2 regions of the Carboxydothermus ferrireducens DSM 11255 genome follow, and region 2 is predicted to be linked to the other one. Evidence: a T-box and tRNA genes for the amino acid it is inferred to sense, from the RefSeq annotation. Region 2 holds a T-box; the other holds one or more tRNA genes.
What was found. A T-box is a leader RNA that pairs with one kind of tRNA and senses whether it is charged. The one in region 2 lies ahead of pheS (phenylalanine--tRNA ligase subunit alpha), so its partner is inferred to be a tRNA-Phe.
Positions count from the first base shown of each region.

Region 1: it has a tRNA-Phe gene. The T-box ahead of pheS (phenylalanine--tRNA ligase subunit alpha) is inferred to sense a tRNA for this amino acid. The anticodon was not compared.

Region 1 is NZ_ATYG01000019.1:39,580-50,515, reverse strand. Features, by position in the region: gene CARFE_RS0108060 (cytochrome c3 family protein) at 1-797, opposite strand, end outside; gene CARFE_RS0108055 (long-chain-fatty-acid--CoA ligase) at 1,054-2,529, opposite strand; gene CARFE_RS0108050 (LysE family transporter) at 2,550-3,200, opposite strand; tRNA gene CARFE_RS0108045 (tRNA-Leu) at 3,334-3,424, opposite strand; tRNA gene CARFE_RS0108040 (tRNA-Cys) at 3,459-3,533, opposite strand; tRNA gene CARFE_RS0108035 (tRNA-Gly) at 3,549-3,623, opposite strand; tRNA gene CARFE_RS0108030 (tRNA-Phe) at 3,635-3,710, opposite strand; tRNA gene CARFE_RS0108025 (tRNA-Asp) at 3,719-3,795, opposite strand; gene speB (agmatinase) at 3,903-4,766, opposite strand; gene speE (polyamine aminopropyltransferase) at 4,778-5,611, opposite strand; gene CARFE_RS0108010 (pyruvoyl-dependent arginine decarboxylase) at 5,627-6,088, opposite strand; gene CARFE_RS16710 (hypothetical protein) at 6,199-6,327, opposite strand; gene CARFE_RS0108000 (glycoside hydrolase family 15 protein) at 6,317-8,035, opposite strand; gene CARFE_RS0107995 (Na+/H+ antiporter NhaC family protein) at 8,004-9,380, opposite strand; gene CARFE_RS0107990 (hypothetical protein) at 9,358-9,798, opposite strand; gene truD (tRNA pseudouridine(13) synthase TruD) at 9,910-10,936, opposite strand, start outside.
Region 2 is NZ_ATYG01000025.1:7,815-18,750, forward strand. Features, by position in the region: gene CARFE_RS0109890 (DUF3656 domain-containing U32 family peptidase) at 1-1,881, opposite strand, end outside; gene CARFE_RS0109895 (Nif3-like dinuclear metal center hexameric protein) at 1,927-2,877, opposite strand; gene CARFE_RS0109900 (DNA-3-methyladenine glycosylase) at 2,893-3,468, opposite strand; gene CARFE_RS0109905 (DNA polymerase/3'-5' exonuclease PolX) at 3,518-5,170, opposite strand; gene CARFE_RS0109910 (cell division protein ZapA) at 5,167-5,421, opposite strand; gene pheT (phenylalanine--tRNA ligase subunit beta) at 5,484-7,880, opposite strand; gene pheS (phenylalanine--tRNA ligase subunit alpha) at 7,894-8,916, opposite strand; T-box leader at 8,951-9,189, opposite strand; gene CARFE_RS0109930 (TrmH family RNA methyltransferase) at 9,334-10,110, opposite strand; gene CARFE_RS0109935 (potassium channel family protein) at 10,103-10,765, opposite strand; gene CARFE_RS0109940 (TrkH family potassium uptake protein) at 10,778-10,936, opposite strand, start outside.

The sequences.
Region 1 (10,936 bases), on a different contig from region 2:
CAAACCTGAGTCCCTTTGTTATATGGATAGCTTCTGACCCACTGGAATTTTTGGGCATTTTCATAATAACCTGTTACTTCATTATAAATGTACTCTATATTGGACTTATAGTTAAGGTAACTGTAAGCATTAACGTTGGGGTTTAAGATTCTGGCATTACCACCTAAGCCGTGGGGGCTGTGGCAGGATTCGCAACCAAAGGTAATGTCCCAGGCAGTTGCATTAGCTTTGTCCGGAGTATTGTTGATTTCATAATTACCGGTGGTATTTCCGCCAGGAGCTGCAAAAATTTGGACCGACCCAACCACGTTATGACGTGAAAGCGAAGATTCACTACCGGTTCCAAACATTCCCCCAAAAGTGGGATTTCCGGTATTAGCAATATAACCTTCTTCAACGTTATAGGTTGTACCAATAGTACCATCATGGCAGGCCATACAGGTATCATATACTGTTCCCCACTGCAAAAGGGTTTGGCCTACTGCGGTGTGAGTAGCATGGCAGGCTGCACAGGCGTCGGTATTTTTGGAGTAGTTGCTGTGAATGCGGTAACTGGCAGGATTTTGTTCATTGGGGAGGTAAATTTCATTGGGATAATAAGTTGTACCATCAGCATTAAATTTTGCTGGTGAATTATTATAGCCATAAACTGTTTTACTTGTAGGTGTAGGAATGTAACTTCCTGGGCCATAAACATCTTTATCGGTGGTTGGCACCAGCACCTGAGCGGCATAGGCCGTGGCGGTAAAAATAATTAGCATTAATACCGCCAGGATTAAAACAAGCCCTTTTCTCATGGTAAACCTCCTTGTTTTTATTACTACCCCAAGAAACCCGCTTCCTCTTCTCCTCTCCCCCCTTTCCGGAAGTAGACTGGGTCCCTCTGGGGCGGAATGCACCTCCTTGTGTAACTTTTCTCTTTTTAAACCCACTAATATATTTACGCCAATTGTAAATATTTTCCTCCTATTATTAAAAAAATTTTTAGTAAAACTATATTTAAAAAAACGACAAAACCCCTCACATCTTTTGACATGAGGGGAATAAAATAAACTATTTATTTGTATTTTCGCCACGCAATACCTTTTTCATTATTTTTCCGGTAGCATTTTTCGGGAGCTCCGGCAAAACCTCTACATAACGCGGAATTTTATAAGCAGCAAGTTTATCTCTTAAAAATTCGGAAAGTTCTTTGCGGGTAAGACTGTTATACCCTTCTTTCAAGGTTATAAAAGCTTTTACCGCTTCTCCCCGCACTCCATCCGGAACTCCCACCACCGCCACTTCCCTGACTGCAGGGTGATCAAGTATCGCCCTTTCCACTTCTGTAGGATAAACATTAAAGCCGCTTACTATTATTAAATCTTTTTTCCTATCCACAATATAGAGATATCCCTGTTCATCCTTTTTGCCCAGGTCACCGGTCAAAAGACCGCCATTTACCAGGACTTTTGCCGTTTCCTCGGGTTTATTATAATAGCCTTTCATGACGTTTTTACCAAAAACCATTAACTCGCCAACTTCTCCAGGAGGAAGCTCATTTAAGTTTTCATCTACTATTTTTACCTCCATCCCCGGCAGCACTTTGCCGATAGAGCCGGGAATTCGCGGCCCCCTTCTTGGATTCAATGTAACAATTGGAGATGCTTCGGTTAGCCCGTAGCCTTCGACAAGGGGAACCCCAAATTTTTCCTCAAAGGCATAAAAAAATTGCGGAGGCAGAGATGAGCCGCCTGATACGGCCAAATGTACTGAATTAAAGGCTTCCCTGGGTAAATATTCAAGAAGATATATAAACATCGAAGGTACACCCAAAAAAATCGTAATTTTTTCCGCTACCAGTACTTTCCCGATCTCCCGGGGATTAAAACCATCTTCAATGGTACAGGTTGCACCGGTATACAGGGGTGCCAGTAAACAGGCGGTCCAAGCAAAAGAATGGAATAAAGGCAGTACCGCCAGGTAGTTATCATTTTCATCAACTTCCGCAAAACGCGTAACCGAATCGGTATCAAAAATTAAATTTTCGTGGGTAAGCATGGCACCCTTGGGAAAGCCGGTAGTACCGGAAGTATACAGTATGGTACAAACATCATTATATGTTGGTTCAATAAACTTTGCCTCCAAGTTCATTATTTCCGAAGTCAAAGCTTCATTTAACACTATCACCATTTCTTCGGGTAACGGAAAACGCTCCTTTAATGTAAGCCAGATTTTTTCCTGAATTGCAACAAAACGGGCCTGAGCGTCACCAAAAATATATCTAATCTCTTCCGGAGCTAAACCCATGTTTACCGGTATGATAATACCCCCGGCTTTGACTACACCAAAATAAGTATAGACAAATTCCGGAGAATTACCTGAGACTAAGAGAACTTTATCTCCCGGCTTTAATCCTTTTTGCTGCCAAAAAACTGCATACTTTTCAATAATTTTCGCCATTTCCCGATAGGTTACTTTCCTTCCCCGATAACTTAAGGCCGGATGCTCTGGACGAAAATTATTTTTAAAAATTTCGTGCAAATACATTAACTTTACCTCCTTAGGATTTACATAATTTTTAAACGTGTAATCCCATCGCCAATAAATTTTGCTCCCAAAACAACTAAAAAAATGCCACAGATAAATATTATAAAAAGATAAGCCGTTTGTTTAAGATGTTTTCGACCGCGGGCAATCAAGTACGAAATAAAACCATACCAGCTAAAATCCGCAAGCAAGTGACCAAGTAAAAAGGCACCTACTCCAAAAACTCCAACAATCAGGGACCTGGTTAAATAGCTTAAACCAATCGTCGCCCACCAAAGGGACCAGTAGGGATTTGCCAAAGAAACCAAGGCCCCATTAAGCATTAACCGACCCGGCTTTTGGGGTATTGAACCACTTCCGGTTAAATCAAGGGAAATTTTTTTATAACCGGCATCTCTGGTCATGGTAAACCCAAAATAAATAAGCATCACCCCGCCCAATAGTCCAATGGCTCCAGAGACGTAAGAATTTGTAAGGATTTTCCCCAAACCCAAAAGTATTACCACCACAAGCGCCGTCTCTAATAGCGCATGTCCCAGGATTAAAAGCGGGCCTGCCCAAAATCCCCGCCGTAAACTCTCGTTGATGTTTACCGTTAGAAGCGGGCCCGGCATCATCGCCCCGGAAAAGCCAACAATAAACGCCGTAACAAACAGACCAAATACTTCCATCTCTTTTCCCCCTGTCTCTTAACATTAAATTTAATATTTATTATATTCTATATCTTATAAAAAACAGAGTTTTTCCGTCAAATCGTTTTTAAAAAACAAAAAAACCTGCATTGCTGCAGGCTTTTCTTTCAAGTGGTGCCGGAGACCGGAATCGAACCGGTACGGGCCTTTAAGGGCCCCCGGGATTTTAAGTCCCGTGCGTCTGCCAGTTCCGCCACCCCGGCGAATTTATAAAAAATTATTTGATTGTTTTCATTGTGGAGGCGGCACCCGGATTCGAACCGGGGAATAAAGGTTTTGCAGACCTCTGCCTTACCACTTGGCTATGCCGCCAGGTTAGATAAATAATGGAGCGGAAGACGGGATTCGAACCCGCGACCCTCGCCTTGGCAAGGCGATGCTCTACCCCTGAGCCACTTCCGCCCGTTTTTTGATGGTGCCACGGGACGGAATCGAACCGCCGACACGAGGATTTTCAGTCCTCTGCTCTACCAACTGAGCTACCGTGGCAAGCTTTATGGCGGAGCTGACGGGATTCGAACCCGCGATCTCCTGCGTGACAGGCAGGCATGTTAGGCCCCTACACCACAGCTCCGCATCTTTATCTGCCTGTCGGCCCAACCGACATTTATTATAATACATGACATTTACTTAGAAGTCAACTACTTTTTTTGAGTTTTTTATTTTTTCAATGTTTTGATATTACCTGGTAATATTAAAAGATAACAATGCCCGGCGCAAAATTTTGGCCGCCAAGAGCGATGTACGTTCCGAAGGATCATAGACGGGCAATACTTCAACTAAATCCATGCCAACAATATTTAAAGAACTAAGTTTTACAATGGCTTCCATTATCTCAATGCTGGTAGCTCCCCCCGGTTCCGGGGTTCCGGTTCCCGGGGCAAAGGCCGGATCTACCACATCAATATCCAGGGAAATAAACACCGGCTTTTGCCCAAGTTTTTCCAACGCTTTTTCTACACCCGCCAACACGTTTTGGCCAAGATAGTTTGATTTTTTTGTAATAAACTCCTTTTCCTCTTGGGTACCGGAACGGATACCGATATGATAAAGGTTTTGCGGCCCAATAATTTCCGCTACACGCCGCATAACCGTTGCATGGGAAAGTTTTTCTCCCTGATAATGATCCCGCAAATCCGCATGAGCATCAAAGTGAACTACAGCTAAATCGGGATACTTTTCGGCAAATTCCAGGATCACCGGATAAGTAATTAAATGTTCGCCACCGATAATTAGCGGAATTTTACCGTCACTCAACACTTTTTTCGTTACTGTCCGGATGCTGGTAAAGCTTTCTTCAATCCTGCCCAAAGTCAGCGCTACATCTCCCATATCGTAAAAGTTTACGTCATTAAGACTTTTTTCCAAATCCCAGTCATACTCCTCTAAACCAAAGGAAACCTGACGGATATGCTGGGGAGCCATGCGGGCACCTGGCCGAAAACTGACGGTAAAATCCATGGGAATACCAAATAAAACAAAGGCAGCACCTTCATAATTGTCGGAACTGCCCATAAAACCAGTAAATTTTTCAACAGGAAGCATTATCTCACCTTCTATTTGATTATCTCGGCAATAAAGTTTGGCAGCATAAAAGCCCCAAAGTGAACCTCAGCATTATAGTATTTATTGCTCGGATCAACAAATATATCTTCTTTTTTTACCGCCAGCGGGTCGTATTTCTTCGAACCTAAAGTAAAAGTCCAAACTCCGCTGGGATAGGTGGGAACAGTAGCAAAGTAAAGCCTGGTAATGGGAAAATTCTTTCCTATTCTTGTAAAAGAATTTTTAATTATATCTCGATTGAAAAAGGGGGATTCGGTCTGGGCCACCATAATCCCGTCATCTTTTAAGCTCTCATAAACTTTTTTATAAAAATCTTCACTAAAAAGTTCAACCGCCGGTCCTACCGGTTCGGTTGAATCAATGATTATGACATCATATTCCCCTTTATGTTCTTTTACATGTTTTATCCCATCCTCGACTCTTACTTCAACTTTAGGGTTCCCCATTAATGCAACGGCAATTTCCGGTAAATACTGCTTACTTACCTCAATTACTCTTTCATCAATTTCCACCAAAACTGCTTTTTTGACCTTAGGATGTTTTACTATTTCCCGAATAGTTCCGCCATCGCCGCCCCCAATTACCATAACCTTTTCAGGGTTGGGATGGGTATTTAAAGCCACGTGGGCAATCATTTCATGATAGACAAACTCATCTACAACCGTTGTTTGAACCATCCCATCTAAAACGAGCATTCGTCCAAACTGCAGAGTTTCAATTACAGCTAACTCCTGGAAAGGTGTTGTTTCCGTGTGCAATGTTCTGGTAATTTTACAGGTAATACCCACATTTGGAGTTTGTTTTTCGGTAAACCAGAGTTCCATCCTTATCCCCCTCTATTAGTACCAGAGCGGTACCGCGGCGAAAGCACAGCCGATTTTTTCAACCCTGTGTTCAGCAGACTTAATTATAGTTTTATTTAAAGCAATGCCCCTCACTTTAAAGGCTTCCTCTAACATTTGGGCAATTCTTTCTTCCGCCTCTTTGGCTGAACATTTACCCGAAAACTCCATAATTACCCCGAAATGATCAGCTTCTGAAATACCCACCCCTACAGCAGCAGCAATTAACTCACCGGGAGTGTCAGAAATTATTGCCCCATAAGCTGTTGGAACTAATGAACCCGGAGGAATCACAAGGTCATTATCCAGTTCGCAATTGGGCGGCAAAATTGAAGATACCCGCAGCAAGTTGACATTCCCAATCCGGGCTTTTAATAAGGCATTGTCAAAAGCATTTAATGCAGTTTCACCTTCCGCAGCGGCGGCTGTCACAAAGTATTTCTTTGGGGTTGGTAACATGTTTTTGCCTCCTTTTTTTAACTTTCCAAATTAAACAATGAATATTATAGCAAAAACCTGAAAAAAATAAACATCTTTTAACATTATTCTTAAAAATTTTTCGTAATGGCTTAATAACCCGTAAATCCGCTCCCGAATTGCCATAAAATGCACAGCTTTAACGCCTTTTCGTAAAACTCCCTGCCCCTTGCATCCATGTTTTGAGCCAGTTTAATAAACTCATTAATCTTAACCACCATAACGCTCCTGCTTTCCAATTGTATTGTCATAAAAAATTAGGGTACGAACCAGCTCTTCATGACTAAACCCCTGGGGGAAATTACCCCACTGTTCGCCAGTACGCGGGTCGTAATGCTCCGCCATTAATTTTAACGGACTTGCCGATTTTAAAGTCCTTTCCAAAAATTTCTCAGCTTTCTCCAAGCATCCCATTCTTAAATACTGACGGATTAACCAAAACGTACAAAGATAAAAGGGCAAAACTGCTCCTTCAAACCGCAAAACCGCGCCGTGAAAATTAAGCTTTTGCTCAATATACTTTACTGTATTTATCATTCTTTCGTCCATCGCAGGTAGCACACCAAACTCGGTTATTGCCAGAACCGAACTATCAGCAGGAGCATCAGGACCATAATGCTGGAGAAAAGCTTGCTTTTCTTCACTGTATCCCCGGGATAACAGATTTTCTTTTATTTCTCCGGCAATTTTTAGATATTCCCTGGCCCGGGGATAATCTTTTAATGCCGACGCAATTTTAGCCCCGGCGATCATTCCGGCATAACACATTACCTTGCCAAAAACCCACTGCCGTTTTTTATCCCTAAACTCCCAGATGCCGTGCTCCGGTTTATCCCAGTTGCGGGCAGTAAACTCTAAGGCTTTTTTTATTTTTGGATAGGCTTCGGCTAAAAAGTTCGCATCCCTGGTAAAAAGCCAGTGTTTCCACAAGCCATAAACGATATTCCCTTCATTATCGAGCTGCAGCTGTTCCGCCGCTTTGTTGCCAAAACGAATTGGTTTTTCCCCCTCGGGCCCCGATAACTCCGGCAAAATTATTTCGTAGGAACACAATCCTTCAATGGTATATAAGGGGTTTTCAAAGTGATCCGCTTTCTCTAAAAGTTTTAGAGAAAACTCATAAAACTTTCGGGATTCTTGATGAAATCCCGCCAGATCAAAGGCATAAGCGGTATAAAAACCGTCTCTTAACCAGCAAAAACGGTAGTCCCAATTATCCTCTCCATTGGGGTAGGCTGGAAACGAAGCGGTGGGAGCAGCAATAATAGCTCCCGTTGGTTCATAGGTTAAAAGTTTTAAAACCATTAAACTTCGCTCGTAAAACTCCTGCCAGGAAGCTGGAACATTTTTTAGCTCCTTTTTTGGTAAAAACCAGCGCTCCCAAAATGCCATTACCTCAAAAAGTTCTCTATCGCTTATCTTAACCAAAGCCTGATATGCCTGTTCCAAATTATTACCATAACTTAGCACAATCTGTAACCTGTCGTCGGAAATTTTCCTGAAATCAATAAAAAAACTCACTCCAGGCCCTTGCACCTGCCATTGCTGCTCAGTTTTTTTTACAGCAAACTCTAAGTGATTAAATTTTGTTAATTCTACCTCAACTTCAATTTTAGCCACGTCCCCAAAAACTTCGCGAACCAAGAGATTTTTTCCCCAGGGCATATAATCCACAACTCTATATTCCCCGGAATTAGAAACAATTATTGTTTCTAATACCGCTCCCTTTCCCAAATACCGTTGGTCTTTTGTAAAAGTCTTTTCCCCTAATTTAAGGGTTATTCCACCTCCAACTTGCGGCGATAGAGCTTTTGCAAATACTGGTAAGCCATCGAACTTAGGCAAGCAGAGCCAGCATATTTTGGCTTCGCTATCTATTAAAGCTGCTGTAATGCCATTACCGATAATTGCCCAACCCTTTTTCTCCATAAACCTCACCCTGCTTTCGCAAGCTTACCAGTAAATTAGTAAGTGGAGTCAGCCAAAGATAAAAAGCGTATAAAATGTAAGCTTTTGGGTTCACCTGTAAAGCCGCTCCTGATAAAATTGCTGCCATATTCCAGGGAATAAGTGGCGCTAAAACTACTGCCGAATCCGCTAAAATTCTTGAAAGTTCGTTAGCATTAGCCTTACGTTTAAACTCATCCCTAAGGGTCATTCCGGGAATCATTATAGCTAAAGCTTGGGTACAGGTCACCATTAAAAGCAATACTGCTAAAATCATTATGCCAAAGGTGAGGGAAAAATATGACTTAATATGAGCTAAAGGTCGAATTAACAAAGTAGTAAATACTCCCGTATTAATTAATATTCCTGCCATTGCTGATGCGACCAAAATAATCGAAACTAAAGATAAATACCTTAGCACGCCACCTCCCGCAAGGGCTTTAAGCCCCTTAGGAGCTTCAAAACCAGTAAATGACTCTAACAGAAGTTTTTGTATTGGAACCTTTTGATAAACAATTCCCAAAATAAAACTTAAAACTACATTTATAAAAAGGTTAATTTTTATGGAAACTCTAACCAACGCTAAAATAAGGAATAACAAAGGTAAGAGCAACAAAACCGGACTTAAGTAAAAGTTACTTTGTAACAGTTTTAAATAAGTAAAAGTTACTCCCGCTTCTTTAGTTGGATTTAACATGCCAAAAACAAAATAAAGAAAAATTGTAAGTACAAAAGGAAGGTAAGTAGTTTTTAACATAAGTTTTAGATTATCCTCAACCTTGGTGCCGGTAACTTCAGCCGTCAAATAAAGGCTGGTAGAAACCGGCGATATCCGGTCACCAAAAAATGCTCCAGCAACCACCGCACCGGCTATCATTTCCGGAGGCAAGTTAAGCCCCCGGCCAATTCCCATCAATACAACTCCTAAAGTACTAATGGTTCCAAGGGAAGTACCGATAACTAAAGATAAAAGAACACTTAATAAAAAAACCTCTACCAGGAAAAACTTTGGTTCAACCAACTGTAAACCATAATAAATCATGGTAGCAATGGTACCACCGGCTAACCAAAGAGCAATTAAAGCCCCAAGCAAGGTAAACATTACAATGATCGTCCAAACCGACTTAATTCCTTCTAACGCAGACCGATAAATAAATCGATAATCATAACCATCAATTAAAGCAAAAATTATTGTAAAGAAAAAAGCCAGTACCATCGGGTAAACCGGTGACAGGTTTAACACGGTTATCGCCAAGATTAAAGTAACAACTGCAATAAAAGGCGGTAAAAAAGTGAGTCGGGGTTTAATTGATGCTGTATCCGTCATTTTTAAGCTGCTCCTTAATTTTAAAACCGTTAGAAAATTGGTTAAGAGATATGTAAAAATTTTCTTGGGTAGTAGCAATTTTTAAACCTTCATATTTTCCATCTTTTAACAATATTATATTTTTAATCTCCTTTTTTGGAAAAACCTTTTTTCCTTCCTGGCTTTCATAAATTAACATTTCCGGAGTTACCTCAAAAGTTACTGAAAGTTTTTTAAAGTTTTTCCGAGAAACAAGCCAGACCGGAATATTTATGAGATATAAACTAAGCACAATTAAAACAAATGCAGATACCGAAATTAAGCCACTTTTAACCCCTTGAGAGTATAATACCCCGGCTAAAACCAAAGGTGTACCCAGTAATAATATTAACGATGACAAAAGGTATTTATCTATCCTACTCTTATTATCAAACTTCATCCTTACCCTCCTTTAACCTAAATATATCTTACTTCCGTTATCATTCCAATACCAAAAATATAAGAACGCAATTTAAAACCTCCCAGAGAACACGGGAGGCTAAAGGTACACCTAATAATTTACGCTTAAAGCTTTAATTAACATCGTGGCATAACTTCCCCGGGGTAAAAAGAATTTTAATTCTAATTTCAGCTTTCCCGGGTAAAGTTCATCTTTGGCAAGGTTTCCTACATGAAACCCTTCGGGAATTACCACCGCAGGTCTTAAAAACGATTTAAAATAAACCTTACGAATTTTTCTTAAATTAAAATCACCACTTTTCAGACCTTCCCGTTCCAGGACTTTAAAGTACTCCCGCCGCACTTCCTCGTTGGGGAAGGGAACTTTTTGGGCTGCTGTTGGCAGCATTAAACTTTTTAAATAATTAAAACTCTTTTTCGGCAGTGTTAAATAAAATAAATAGTCATCCACTACCCCCGGATACGCTCTTAGCTCAATTCCTTGATTTAAGAGGACTTCTTTTAATAAGTTATTGTAAAGGTAACCTTGATAAGCAGCAAAGTAAAGGGAAAGCTGTTCTTTAGGAATTAAATTTATCGCTCCCGCAAAGTTTTTTGGTTCCTTTTCTAATAAACTAAAAATTTCCCGTTCCACTCGAGTTTTAGAAGCTTCAAGACACATGGACCAATTACCCCAGTTAGCCATAAAAAACCTTTTTCTTTCTTTTGCTTCCTTTGATTCTTCGGGATAAATCGAGGTTAAATAAATCTTTAAAGCTCCATTAAGATGACCCAGCAATAATTTTTTGGCAAAAAAGCCTTGTTCTTTATCGTAACTTCCAAAGCGCTGGTCATCAAAGTAATTGGGAAAACCGTACTTTTTAACGTTTTCTCCCCTTTTTATCAGGTCGCGCCCCTCTTCTCCGGAAAGAGCCCGTAATGTTATCTCAAAATGATTTCCCGCGATTAATTCCGGGCTCATTGGAGAATTGAGATAACCCATTAAAGTCAACTTTAAATTTTTTTCCCGGGTCGTTAAATTTTTGGTAGCTCTGACTGTTATGTATTGAAAAGTATGGCCATAGCGGTCCTTCCTTCCGCCATAACCAATTTCCGAAAGCCTTAAACCGTTTTCGGCA
Region 2 (10,936 bases):
ATAAAAAATAATACCGGGATTTCCCGCTAAGATTCCCGAAAAGTTGTGAGCCTTTTGAAGTTCTTCGAAAAATAATTCTAATTCCTGGTCTTTAGTAATCCTTGGGACGTGAAGCCAAACTTCTTGATAATCCTTTTTCACTGAAAATATTTCCGCGTAATTATACGGTTTTTTAAAAAACCTTTCCCCCGCTAAATAAACAATATCGGCCCCCGCCCGCAAAGCATTAATGGCTGCCTCGTTACTTCCAACTTTTACCGTAAGTTTAAAAATGTTTTGTTTTTGCTTATTACTTACCGGTAAAAAAAGCTTTTGGCTTGTAATCTGCCTCTTATACTTATTTATAATCATAGCCGAAAGTTTTTCAATTGCTTTTCGGCGAAGTTTGTTTAATTCACTTGCGGGAACTAAAACTCCTTCCTCCAAGCCTTCCGCAACTGTTTCACTAAGCGAAAAAGGGGTATTACCAAGGCGATTAAGCTGGTCCTGCAAGTACTTCAAATCTGCAGGATGTTTTAATGCAGTTTCAACAACATACTCTGACTCAACTTCCACCCGGTGGCCAAAGCCGTCAGAAAGAATTAATCTTAACGGTTCTCCCCTTCGGGCAATTACTTTCGCCAAAAGCGGAAATTTTCTTATTTCCCGCTCCCTGGTAAAACTTTCCCTCGCCTCTTCCAGCAAGCGCCGACTGGAAGTCTTAAATACCCGGTCCTGGGGAAATACCCGCTCCGGAAGATAAAATTCCACCAGGTCACCTTTTTCTGCCCTATCTACTTTTTCCTTACCCCGGTAGAGGGAGCCAATTTCTACTCCAACCCTTCCTCCTTTTTTAACCCAAATTTCTACCCCATCTCCTTCTTCCAGACGGTCCTCTAACTTCACCCGAACGCTATTTTTACGTTCATCATACCCTACAACCCGTCCGACAAAAACCCCTCGATTATTGGGGCGCTGGTAACTCATTAATTCCTGCCCGGGTTTTCCCAAAAGATATGCTGTTGAAAAATTTCGATTAAAAATTTCACGAAGCTTTCTATCCTGTTCTTCACTAACCCGGAAATTTTGCGGGTCATTAAAATATAAATCTATCAATTCACGATAAACTTTAACCACCGTCGCCACATACTCCGGTCGTTTCATCCGCCCTTCAATTTTAAAGGAATCCACACCGGCTTTTATTAATTCGGGCAAAAACGCACTTAGATTTATGTCGCGAGTACTTAAGAGATACTCGCCTAAATTCTCCCCGATTTCTTTTTCATCTTTAATTAACCTATAAGGTAAGCGGCAGGGTTGAGCGCACTTCCCCCGATTACCACTGCGCTGGCCAATTATACTGCTCATTAAGCACTGGCCCGAGTAAGAGATGCACAAAGCACCATGGATAAAATGCTCAATTTCTACCCCAGTTTTCTTTTTTACCTCCTGAATTTCAAAAAGCGATAACTCCCTGGCTAAAACAACCCTTTTTATTCCCAGCTGTTTAATTAAGGAAATCGCATCACTGTTATGAAGCGTCATCTGGGTACTGGCATGAATATTTAAGTCGGGAAAATACTCTCTAATTACTTTCGCCAGCCCTAAATCCTGGACAATTACAGCGTCTGCTCCTTCTTTATAGATAAGTTGTAAAAACCTGAATACTTCTTTTAACTCGTAATCAGTAACTAAAGTATTTAAAGTAATGTAAGCCTTTACTCCCCGTAAATGACAATAATCAATGGCTTTAACTATTTCTTCATCAGTAAAATTTTCGGAAAAATGACGGGCATTAAAAAATTTACCCCCAAAATATACCGCATCTGCTCCATTTTGCACAGCAGCTATTAAATTTTCATAAGCTCCTACTGGTGCTAAAAGCTCTGGTTTTTTTAACATTTTTTTACCCCCTAAATAGGTAAAAGAGCGTGGCCTAAACCACGCTTACCTTTTAACCCTAATTAAACCTGAAGTTGCAATTACTTTAATTCCATTTTCCTCAAGCTTGTCAAGCCACAAATTCATCCCCAGGGAGTCGCTGGCCATATGCCCGGCAACTACTACATTTATATTATGCTTTTCTGCCTCTTTTTTATGTTTTTCCGATATATGCATGGTCACAATAGTGCCTACATCGGTAGTAGAAAGTTTGGCAAACATTTCATCGGAACCACTGGTTCCTCCGGTCATATCTACAAAGATTTTGCCGCATCTTCTTTCCGGTGCGCCCACAACTATGGTGGGACCAGCCCCAATTTTGGTCGCTTCTTTATATTCCGGTAACTCCTTCAAGAAATCAACAACTTCTCCTACCGTTTCAGGTTTTTTCTCGTTAAAATAATTGGTTAAATAAGTAGTTACAAGATTATCCGCAGGAGTATGGACGCTCATAAAAGCAAAGCCCAAAAGCTTCGCCGCATCAATGGCGCGGTTATGGTTTAAAGGCATTAAACCGCGCTTTACCTCGCCAATTCTCGGTGCCATTATTCCTTCAGCTACATTTATGGGTACGCCAAGCTGATGCAAAATATCTTCCTGAAGATGCATTACTTCATAAAGCTTGGCAATCCCCGAACCTTCCGGGTGGTGGGTTATTATTAAATCTATTTTTGTCCCCTTTTCGGTAAGGCGATCAGCCAGTAATACTTCACCAACTTCCATATCAATCCCAACCAATGCGGTATGTATCTCTTGTTCTAAATCGCCCAAGTATACCCGGGTATCGCTATAAGGATTGGTCAGGTTTTCTAAGTCATACTCTTCTTTTTCCTTTTCCGAAAGCTTTTCATAACGCTTTTTTTCTTTTTCTAAAGCTTTTAATACTTGTTCTTTACCCCGTGGATCACTTTCCATCCCCATTTTTACTGCTAACTCATAAATTTCTTTTAATTTCATTTTCCCACTCCTTATTTACTTTTTTGAAACATACTTATTATTCTTTAGGTAAAATCTATAAGGCAAATCCTTGCCCGCATTAATTCCTATCCGTGTCGTCACAACAATATCTTCTTCAGCTACCGGCTCCCCTTTGGTAATATATAAAATTTTACCCCCGGTCAAATCATGACCGTTCAATTTTAAATCAATCGCCAAACCCTGGGTTAATTTTGCCGGTCCACTTAAAAGTTCTCTTTCACTTTTACCTCCACGTAAAGTTTTAATGATATCAATACCTTTTACCGGTTCTAAAGCTCGAATTAATACTGCTTCAGCCCGGCCTATAGCGCCGGTTACCACATTAAAACAATAATGCATCCCGTAAGTAAAGTACACATACGCATGTCCCGGCGGTCCAAACATCACTTCATTTCTTTTGGTTTTGCCCCTGTAAGCATGACAGGCCGGGTCATTTTGATGATAAGCTTCTGTTTCGACAATTTTGCCAATTAACAAATGTCCGTTATATTCCCGGACAAGATAACAATTTAGTAAATCTTTGGCGACAATTAAAACATCTCTGGCATAAAACTGTCTTGGTAAGAGCATAAGCACCTCTATTATAATAAAAAACTTAAATCAATTTGGCAATATTTTCTTATTTTCTCCTTAAAAATTTTTTTAGGGATTTTAAATCTTTGGCGTTTAAAACATCTTTTTTTGTTAAAAGAGCCTTTCTGGCTACAGTAACTCCAAATTGCAGGTCATTGGCCAGACGGTTGGTATCATGAGCATCGGTATTGATAGCAATTAAAACACCTTCACGGCGGGCATGGCTTACATATTCATCATTTAAATCTAATCTTTCCGGAGAGCTATTTATTTCCAAAGCCGTACTGTATTTTGCCGCCTGGGCAATTATTTCTTCAACATCAACATCATATTGTTCACGCCGTCCCAGCAACCTGCCGGTAGGATGACCGATAATATCCACATGTTCATTTTTAATTGCCTCAATTATCCGCGCCGTTTGTTCTTCTTTGGGGAGTTTAAAACCGGTATGCACCGATGCTACCACCACGTCAAGCTGCGCCAGCAATTTATCCGGTAAATCCAGAGAACCATCTTTTAAAATATCAACCTCGATACCTTTTAACACAGTAATTCCTTCTAATTCCCGATTTAACGCTTCTATTTCTGCAATTTGAGCTAATAACCTTTCTTCGTCAAGGCCTTTGGCCACGGTTAAACTTTTTGAATGATCGTTTATAGAGATATATTCATAGCCAAGCTTTTGTGCCGCTAAAGCTAAATCTTTAATAGAATTTATTCCATCACTGTGCTGCGAATGAACATGTAAATCCCCCTTAATATCGGAAGCAGTAATTAAATCATCCGTATCCGCTTCTTTTAAAAATTCCAGCAATCCCTCAGCAGTCCGCAATTCCGGTTCCACATAAGGTAAGCCTATGGATTGAAAAATCATTTCTTCATCACTAAAACTTTTATCCAAAACCCCAATAGCTTTTACAAAACTTTCAGGACCAGTGGTCAAGAATAATTTATTCCCCCAGCTATTAAAAGTGGCAAAATCAATTTTAACCTTATATCCTTCCGGGGCTAAAAAGAGCAGCCCATCGTTTTGGTCAAGGAGCTTAAAACCAAAATTCTCCATAAGTTCAGTAAATTTTTCCTTCGATCCATTAAAAATTATCAAAAAATGATAATAAGGAATTATTTCTTCTTTTAATCTTAAACTGCCTGTACTACTTACTTTTTCTACACCGGGTAAGCTTTTAATAAACTCTAAAATTTCCGTTTGATTACGGCTATACAAGCTAATGGTGATTTTTTCCTGCCATTCCCGCGCTGAAGCTATCCCCACTAAAATTTGTTGCTCGGTTTTACTGCCTATTCCCGGAATTTCCTTTAGTTTATGAGCTTTTGCTAAACTTTCTACCTCATCGAGGGTATCAGGTCGGTAAGTTTCATATATTTGCTTGGCTGTCTTTACCCCAATCCCCGGGATTTTCAATAAATCAAAAATTATTAGCGGGATTTCCCCTTTTAGTTTTTCATATTCTGCAATACGTCCCGTTCTGTAAAATTCCAAGATTTTTTCTCTTAAATTTTTTCCAATCCCCGGCAATTCTTCAAGGCGGTCTTCGCTGATAAAGCGTTCAAGATCCTTAATATTCCGCAATATTCTGGCAGCCTGGCGATACGCATTAATTTTAAAAAAATTTTCCTCCTTATATTCAAGCATTAAGGCCATTTCATCAAAAATACGACTTAGTTGTAAACTTATCATTCTTTGTCCCTACTTTCTTCGTTTAAAACAGAAGCCAACTGGTCATATTTTTGTTTTAAATCCTTCAGTTCTTTTTCTAAGGTTAAACCAAGCAAGACATAGTTCCAGTGCCAGGGAAGCTTCGGGTACTTTTCCTTTAGCTCTCTAATTCTTTCATCCAAATTCCGAGCAAGCTCCACCACTTCTTCTTCCGGTAATTCACTTTTTAAATAGTATTTTTCCCCGTCAATCTCCACTTCAATTCGCTTCAATTTATCACCTCGTTTTTTAAAGAAAGTTTTTTAAAAATACCCCCGAAAAGCCGGGGGTATTTTTAAAAGGTCCTCAATTTTGCACCAGTTTTAGCCTCTAAAGCTTCCAGGACTTGGGCCATGAAATTATTAATTTCTTCCTCGCTTAAAGTCTTTTCCGTGGAGCTAAAGGTTAGTGAAATAGCAATACTCTTTTTGTTTGGACCAAGCTTTTCTCCTTCGTAAACATCAAAAATCTCAATATTTTTCAATGTATTAATTTCTAAACCTTTTATGACCTCAATGAAAGTGGCAGCAGGAATTTCCCGTTCCACCAAAAGTGCAATATCCCTTTTGACCTCGGGATAGGGGGATAAAGGAGTATATTTTTTCTCCACCGGAATCAAAGTTTTTAAAAGATCATAATTTAGTTCAAACACAAGGGGAGTATTTTTAAATTCATACTTTTTTTGGACGAGAGGATGCAGTTCACCAAGATAGCCAATTTCCGTATTTTCTAAATAAACCCGGGCTGCCTTTCCTGGATGAAGAAAGGGCAGGTCTTTGGCCGCAGAAAAACTAAAGTTATTAATCCCAAGAGAAGTAAACAAGCTTTCTAAAATACCTTTAACATAATAAAAATCGTATTTTCTGGGCTTATTATACCAATCGCCATATCTATAACCAAGGGCAATACCGCCAATTAGTTTGGTTTCTCTGGGTAAATCTTCGCCACTTTTTTCAAATACATTTCCCATTTCAAAAAGTAACAAACTTTCCTGTTGACGATTTTCATTTCTTTTAGCGATATCCAAGAGTCCGGGTAACAAAGTAGTACGCATGACCGACTGTTCAATGCTTAATGGATTTAAAAGTACTACACTTTTTGTAAGCACCTCGTCCACAGAAAGTCCTAATTTATTATAAGAGTCCGGATTAATAAAACTATAAGTAATGATTTCCTGCATTCCCAAAGCGGTTAAAAGATTTTTTACTTTATACTCAAAATTATACTCCGGAGAAAAGCCAGTGGTGGTTATACCAATGGGCATGGTATCCGGAAAATTATTATATCCCAGATAACGGGCAATTTCTTCATAAATATCAGCTTCCAAAGAAACATCCGGACGGTAACTCGGAACTTCGACAAAAATTTTCTTTTCACCTATAGTAATTCTAAATCCCAAAGACTCCAAAATTTCAACAACCCGTTTGGCATCCAAAGAAATACCTAAAAACTCTTCGGCTTTGGAAAGGCTAACAGCAATTACCTTTGGTGTAAATTTCCTGGGATACACATCCTCATATCGCCCCTGTATAGTTCCCCCAGCTAATTCGCAAATCATTAGTGCCGCTTTAATTAATGCCCTTTTAATCCCTTCGATATCCACATTTTTTTCAAACCTCTGCGAAGCATCGGTGCGAAGCCCGAGTTTTCGGGCAGTTTTCCGGACCGACACCGGATTAAACCAGGCTGCTTCAATAAAAACAGTTTTTGTGTCATCATCCACTTCGGTATTTTGCCCGCCCATAATTCCGGCTACCGCAATGGGTTTTTCCCGGTCAGCAATTACCAACATTTCGGAAGTTAATTCCCTTTCTACACCATCTAATGTAGTAATTTTTTCTCCCGCTCTGGCGTTTCTAACAATTATTTCCGGCGAAGCAAGTTTATCCAAGTCAAAAGCATGTAAAGGCTGACCGTATTCCAGCAAAATATAATTGGTTACGTCAACGATATTATTAATTGGGCGAATCCCAGCCTTTCGCAGTCTCTGTTCGAGCCATAAGGGCGAAGGACCTACCTTTACATTTTTAATCACAATACCCATGTACCGCCCACAAAGTTCAGGATTTTGAATCTCAATGGAAACCGGACAGCTACCATTATCAAGAGGCAATTCCGGCTCAGCCAGTTTTAACCTGTGGCCGGTCAAAGCTGCTACCTCCCGGGCTACACCCAAAACCGATAAGCAATCTCCGCGATTCGGGGTTAAATCCAGTTCTAAAAGGTAATCGTCAAGCTCCAGAACTTTTTCTATTTTTTCACCCACCGGTGCTTCCGGGGGTAAAAGCATTAAACCAGGCTCCGCACCTTTTCTTTCCAAAAGTCCCAGTTCCTCCGCCGAAAGTAACATTCCCTGGGAAACAACTCCCCTAATTCGCCGTTCCTCAATTGTTATACCGTTAGGCAGTTTAGCCCCGGGAAGAGCAAAAGGATATTTAAAACCGGCAAAAACATTTTTGGCACCGGTAATAACTTCAAAAATTTCTTTTCCGGTAGAAACCTTTGTTTTAAAAAGCTCCGTTCCAGGAAGATTTTCTACTTCAAGCACTTCGCCAACAACAACTTTTTCATAATTTCCTATATAGGTAACTTTTTCTACCGCAATTCCCACCGAAGTGAGCTTTTCTCCCAGTTCCTGGGCGGTATACGGTATCTCACAAAACTCCTGCAACCAGTTATAGGAAATATTCACTGAGAAGCCCCCCTTAAAACATCTGCAAAAACCTTATGTCATTATCGTAAAAAAGGCGTAAGTCATCAATGCCGTACAAAAGCATGGCAATCCGTTCTAACCCCATTCCAAAAGCAAATCCTGTAACCACACTGCTATCATATCCGGCCATTTCTAAAACCCGGGGATGCACCATACCGGAACCTAAGATCTCCAGCCACCCCGAACCTTTGCAAACTTTACAGCCAATACCGCCGCAAATAACGCAAGAAATATCCACCTCAGCGCTGGGTTCGGTAAACGGAAAGTAACTGGGTCTTAACCGCATTTTAGTTTTGGGTCCAAACAATTCTTTAATAAAGGTTAATAAAACTCCCTTTAAATCGGAAAAACGAATATTTTTATCAACCGCAAGTCCCTCACACTGGGCAAACATCGGTGAATGGGTAGCATCATCATCCCGGCGATAAACTTTACCCGGCGAAATTATTCTTATAGGCAGGTTAGGCGCATACTTTTCCATTACCCGTACCTGTACCGGGGAAGTATGAGTCCGCAACAACACTTCCTCGGTAATATAAAAGGAGTCCTGCATATCCCGGGCAGGGTGGTCTTTAGGTAAGTTAAGGGCTTCAAAATTGTAGTAATCTTTTTCAATTTCCGGACCCGTAGCCACAGAAAACCCCATTGAAGTAAAGATTTCTACTATCCGATGCTGTACTTGAGTCAGAGGATGGAGCTTGCCGAGTTTCAGAGAATAACCGGGTAGTGTCACATCAATTGCCTCTTTACTCAGTTTCTCTTCCAGGGCCTTCTGCAAAAGCTCCTGCTCTCGTTTCTCCAAATCTTCCTCTATTAACTTTTTTACGGTATTAATCTTGTGCCCCGCTTCGGGCCTTAGTTCCGGAGGTAAATTTTTTAAATTTTTAAGAGCAAGGGTCACTTCTCCTTTTTTCCCCAAAAACTTGACCTTTACCGTCTGCAGTTCATTTAAATCGGAAACTCTACTTACTTCTCCTAAGTATTTCTGCCACAGTTCTTCATTATGCAAATTCAATCCCTCCTATATAAAATTAAAAGCTTTCGCCCGTTTTAGGGACGAAAGCTAAAGTTCCGCGGTACCACCCTACTTAGCCATAAAGCTCACTCTGCAGAAAGGGTTATCCCTTTCTTACTTGCTAACGGAAGAATCCGTTGCCGCCTACTTACCTTTCAGCGGAAAGCTCACGGGCGAACTTCAGTCGGCCTGCCATAAAAGGGCTTTCAGTCCGCGGCCCTTTCTCCCTGGATGGTCAGCATCCAACTTACTCCTCCCGGTCATTGCCTTTTATAGCTAATTAACTTTTTATAAATTAAGTAAGCTGTCAAGGAACCGGTAGCCTCAAATACGCTCCACCAAAACTTTGCTAAATACTCCCCCATGCCACCCACCCCTTGAAAATTCTACGTTAATTATAGCACAATTCAAAAAATACTACAAGTTATACCTGTTTTTGGCCCATTCATATATAATAATTCCGCCAGCAAGTGCAGCATTTAAAGATTCTATTTTTCCAGGCATGGGGATTGAAACTTTTTGATGCGGAAGACTTTTCAACGCCAAACTGATGCCCTTTCCTTCATTACCAACAGCAATAAAAAATTTTGCCGGAAAGTTAACGGCAGTTAGAGGTATCCCTCCTTCGCTTTCCGCTAAAAATAACGGTATATTATTTTTTAAGATTATATCTTTTAGTTCGTCCGCTTCCATCCTCAATACGGGAAACTTAAAAGCGGTCCCCGCGGAAGCCCTTATAACTTTTGGATTATAAATATCAACTGCGGGAGGTAACAAAATTACCCCGGAAACACCAAACCCAAAAGCAGCTCTTAGTAACGTGCCTACATTTCCGGGGTCCTGAAGACCGTCAAGAACTAAAAACGCACCATCTTTACCGGCGGGCCAGGATAAAGACTTCATACAAGCTACCGCCAGAATCCCCGGTGGCGTAACTAATTCGGAAATTTTGTTAAACAACTGGTCCGTTAAAACCACAATCTTCACACCGTCATCATCAATTTTTTTGGCCTGCCAGTAGCTTTCACTTACAACTAAATATTTTAGAGGCCAATTATCAGTAATTAATTCAAAAACAAGCTTTTCACCTTCCACAATAAACATTCCATTTTTGCGCCGAAAGGCGCTATCTTGATATAATTTTTTCAACTCTTTATAAAATGAGTTTTCCGGGCTGGATATTTTCTTAATCACCAATATCCCGCTCCAACTTTTTAAAGTTTTCGTTCCGCCCAATTAACACTAAAATATCTCCCACTTGCAGCACCTCATCGGACGACGGAGAAATTACCAACTGCTCCCCGCGTTTTATCGCCAAAATGGTAAAACCATATTTAGCCCGAACATCAATTTCCTTGATTGTTTTCCCAGCATAACGCGGTGGAATGTTTATTTCCAAAATAGAATATTCATCGGACAGGTCAATAAATTCCAATATGTTGTTTGCCACCATTTTATTTGCTACTTTTACTCCCATTTCTTTTTCCGGATAAACCACCACATCAGCCCCAACTTTAGCCAATATCTTACCGTGCAAGTCGTTCTGAGCTTTGGCCCAAACCTTCTTTATTCCCAATTCCTTCAAAATCAGAGTAATTAAGATACTGTTGTGCATTTCCTGTCCGATTGCTACAACCACTTCATCACAATTTTTTATACCAACGGCTTTTAGAGTTTGCTCATCCGTTGCATCGGCACATACTGCGTGGGTGACAAAATCTTTTACTTCCTCCACCCGCTCTTCACTACTATCAATAGCCAAAACCTCATACCCCAAATCACTTAGAGTCTTGGCCACACTGGAACCAAAACGGCCAAGACCGATAACTCCAAACTGTTTGGACTCCATAAATTTCATCTCCTATCCAACCATTACCTTTTCTTCCGGCAAAGTAAACAAAGCTTTTTTCCGCCGCTGCGCAAGGGCATAAGTAATGGTAAGCGGACCAACCCTGCCAAAAAACATCATTAATATTATTAAAATCCTGCCAAGTTCCGATAACTTCGGCGTTAAGCCCAT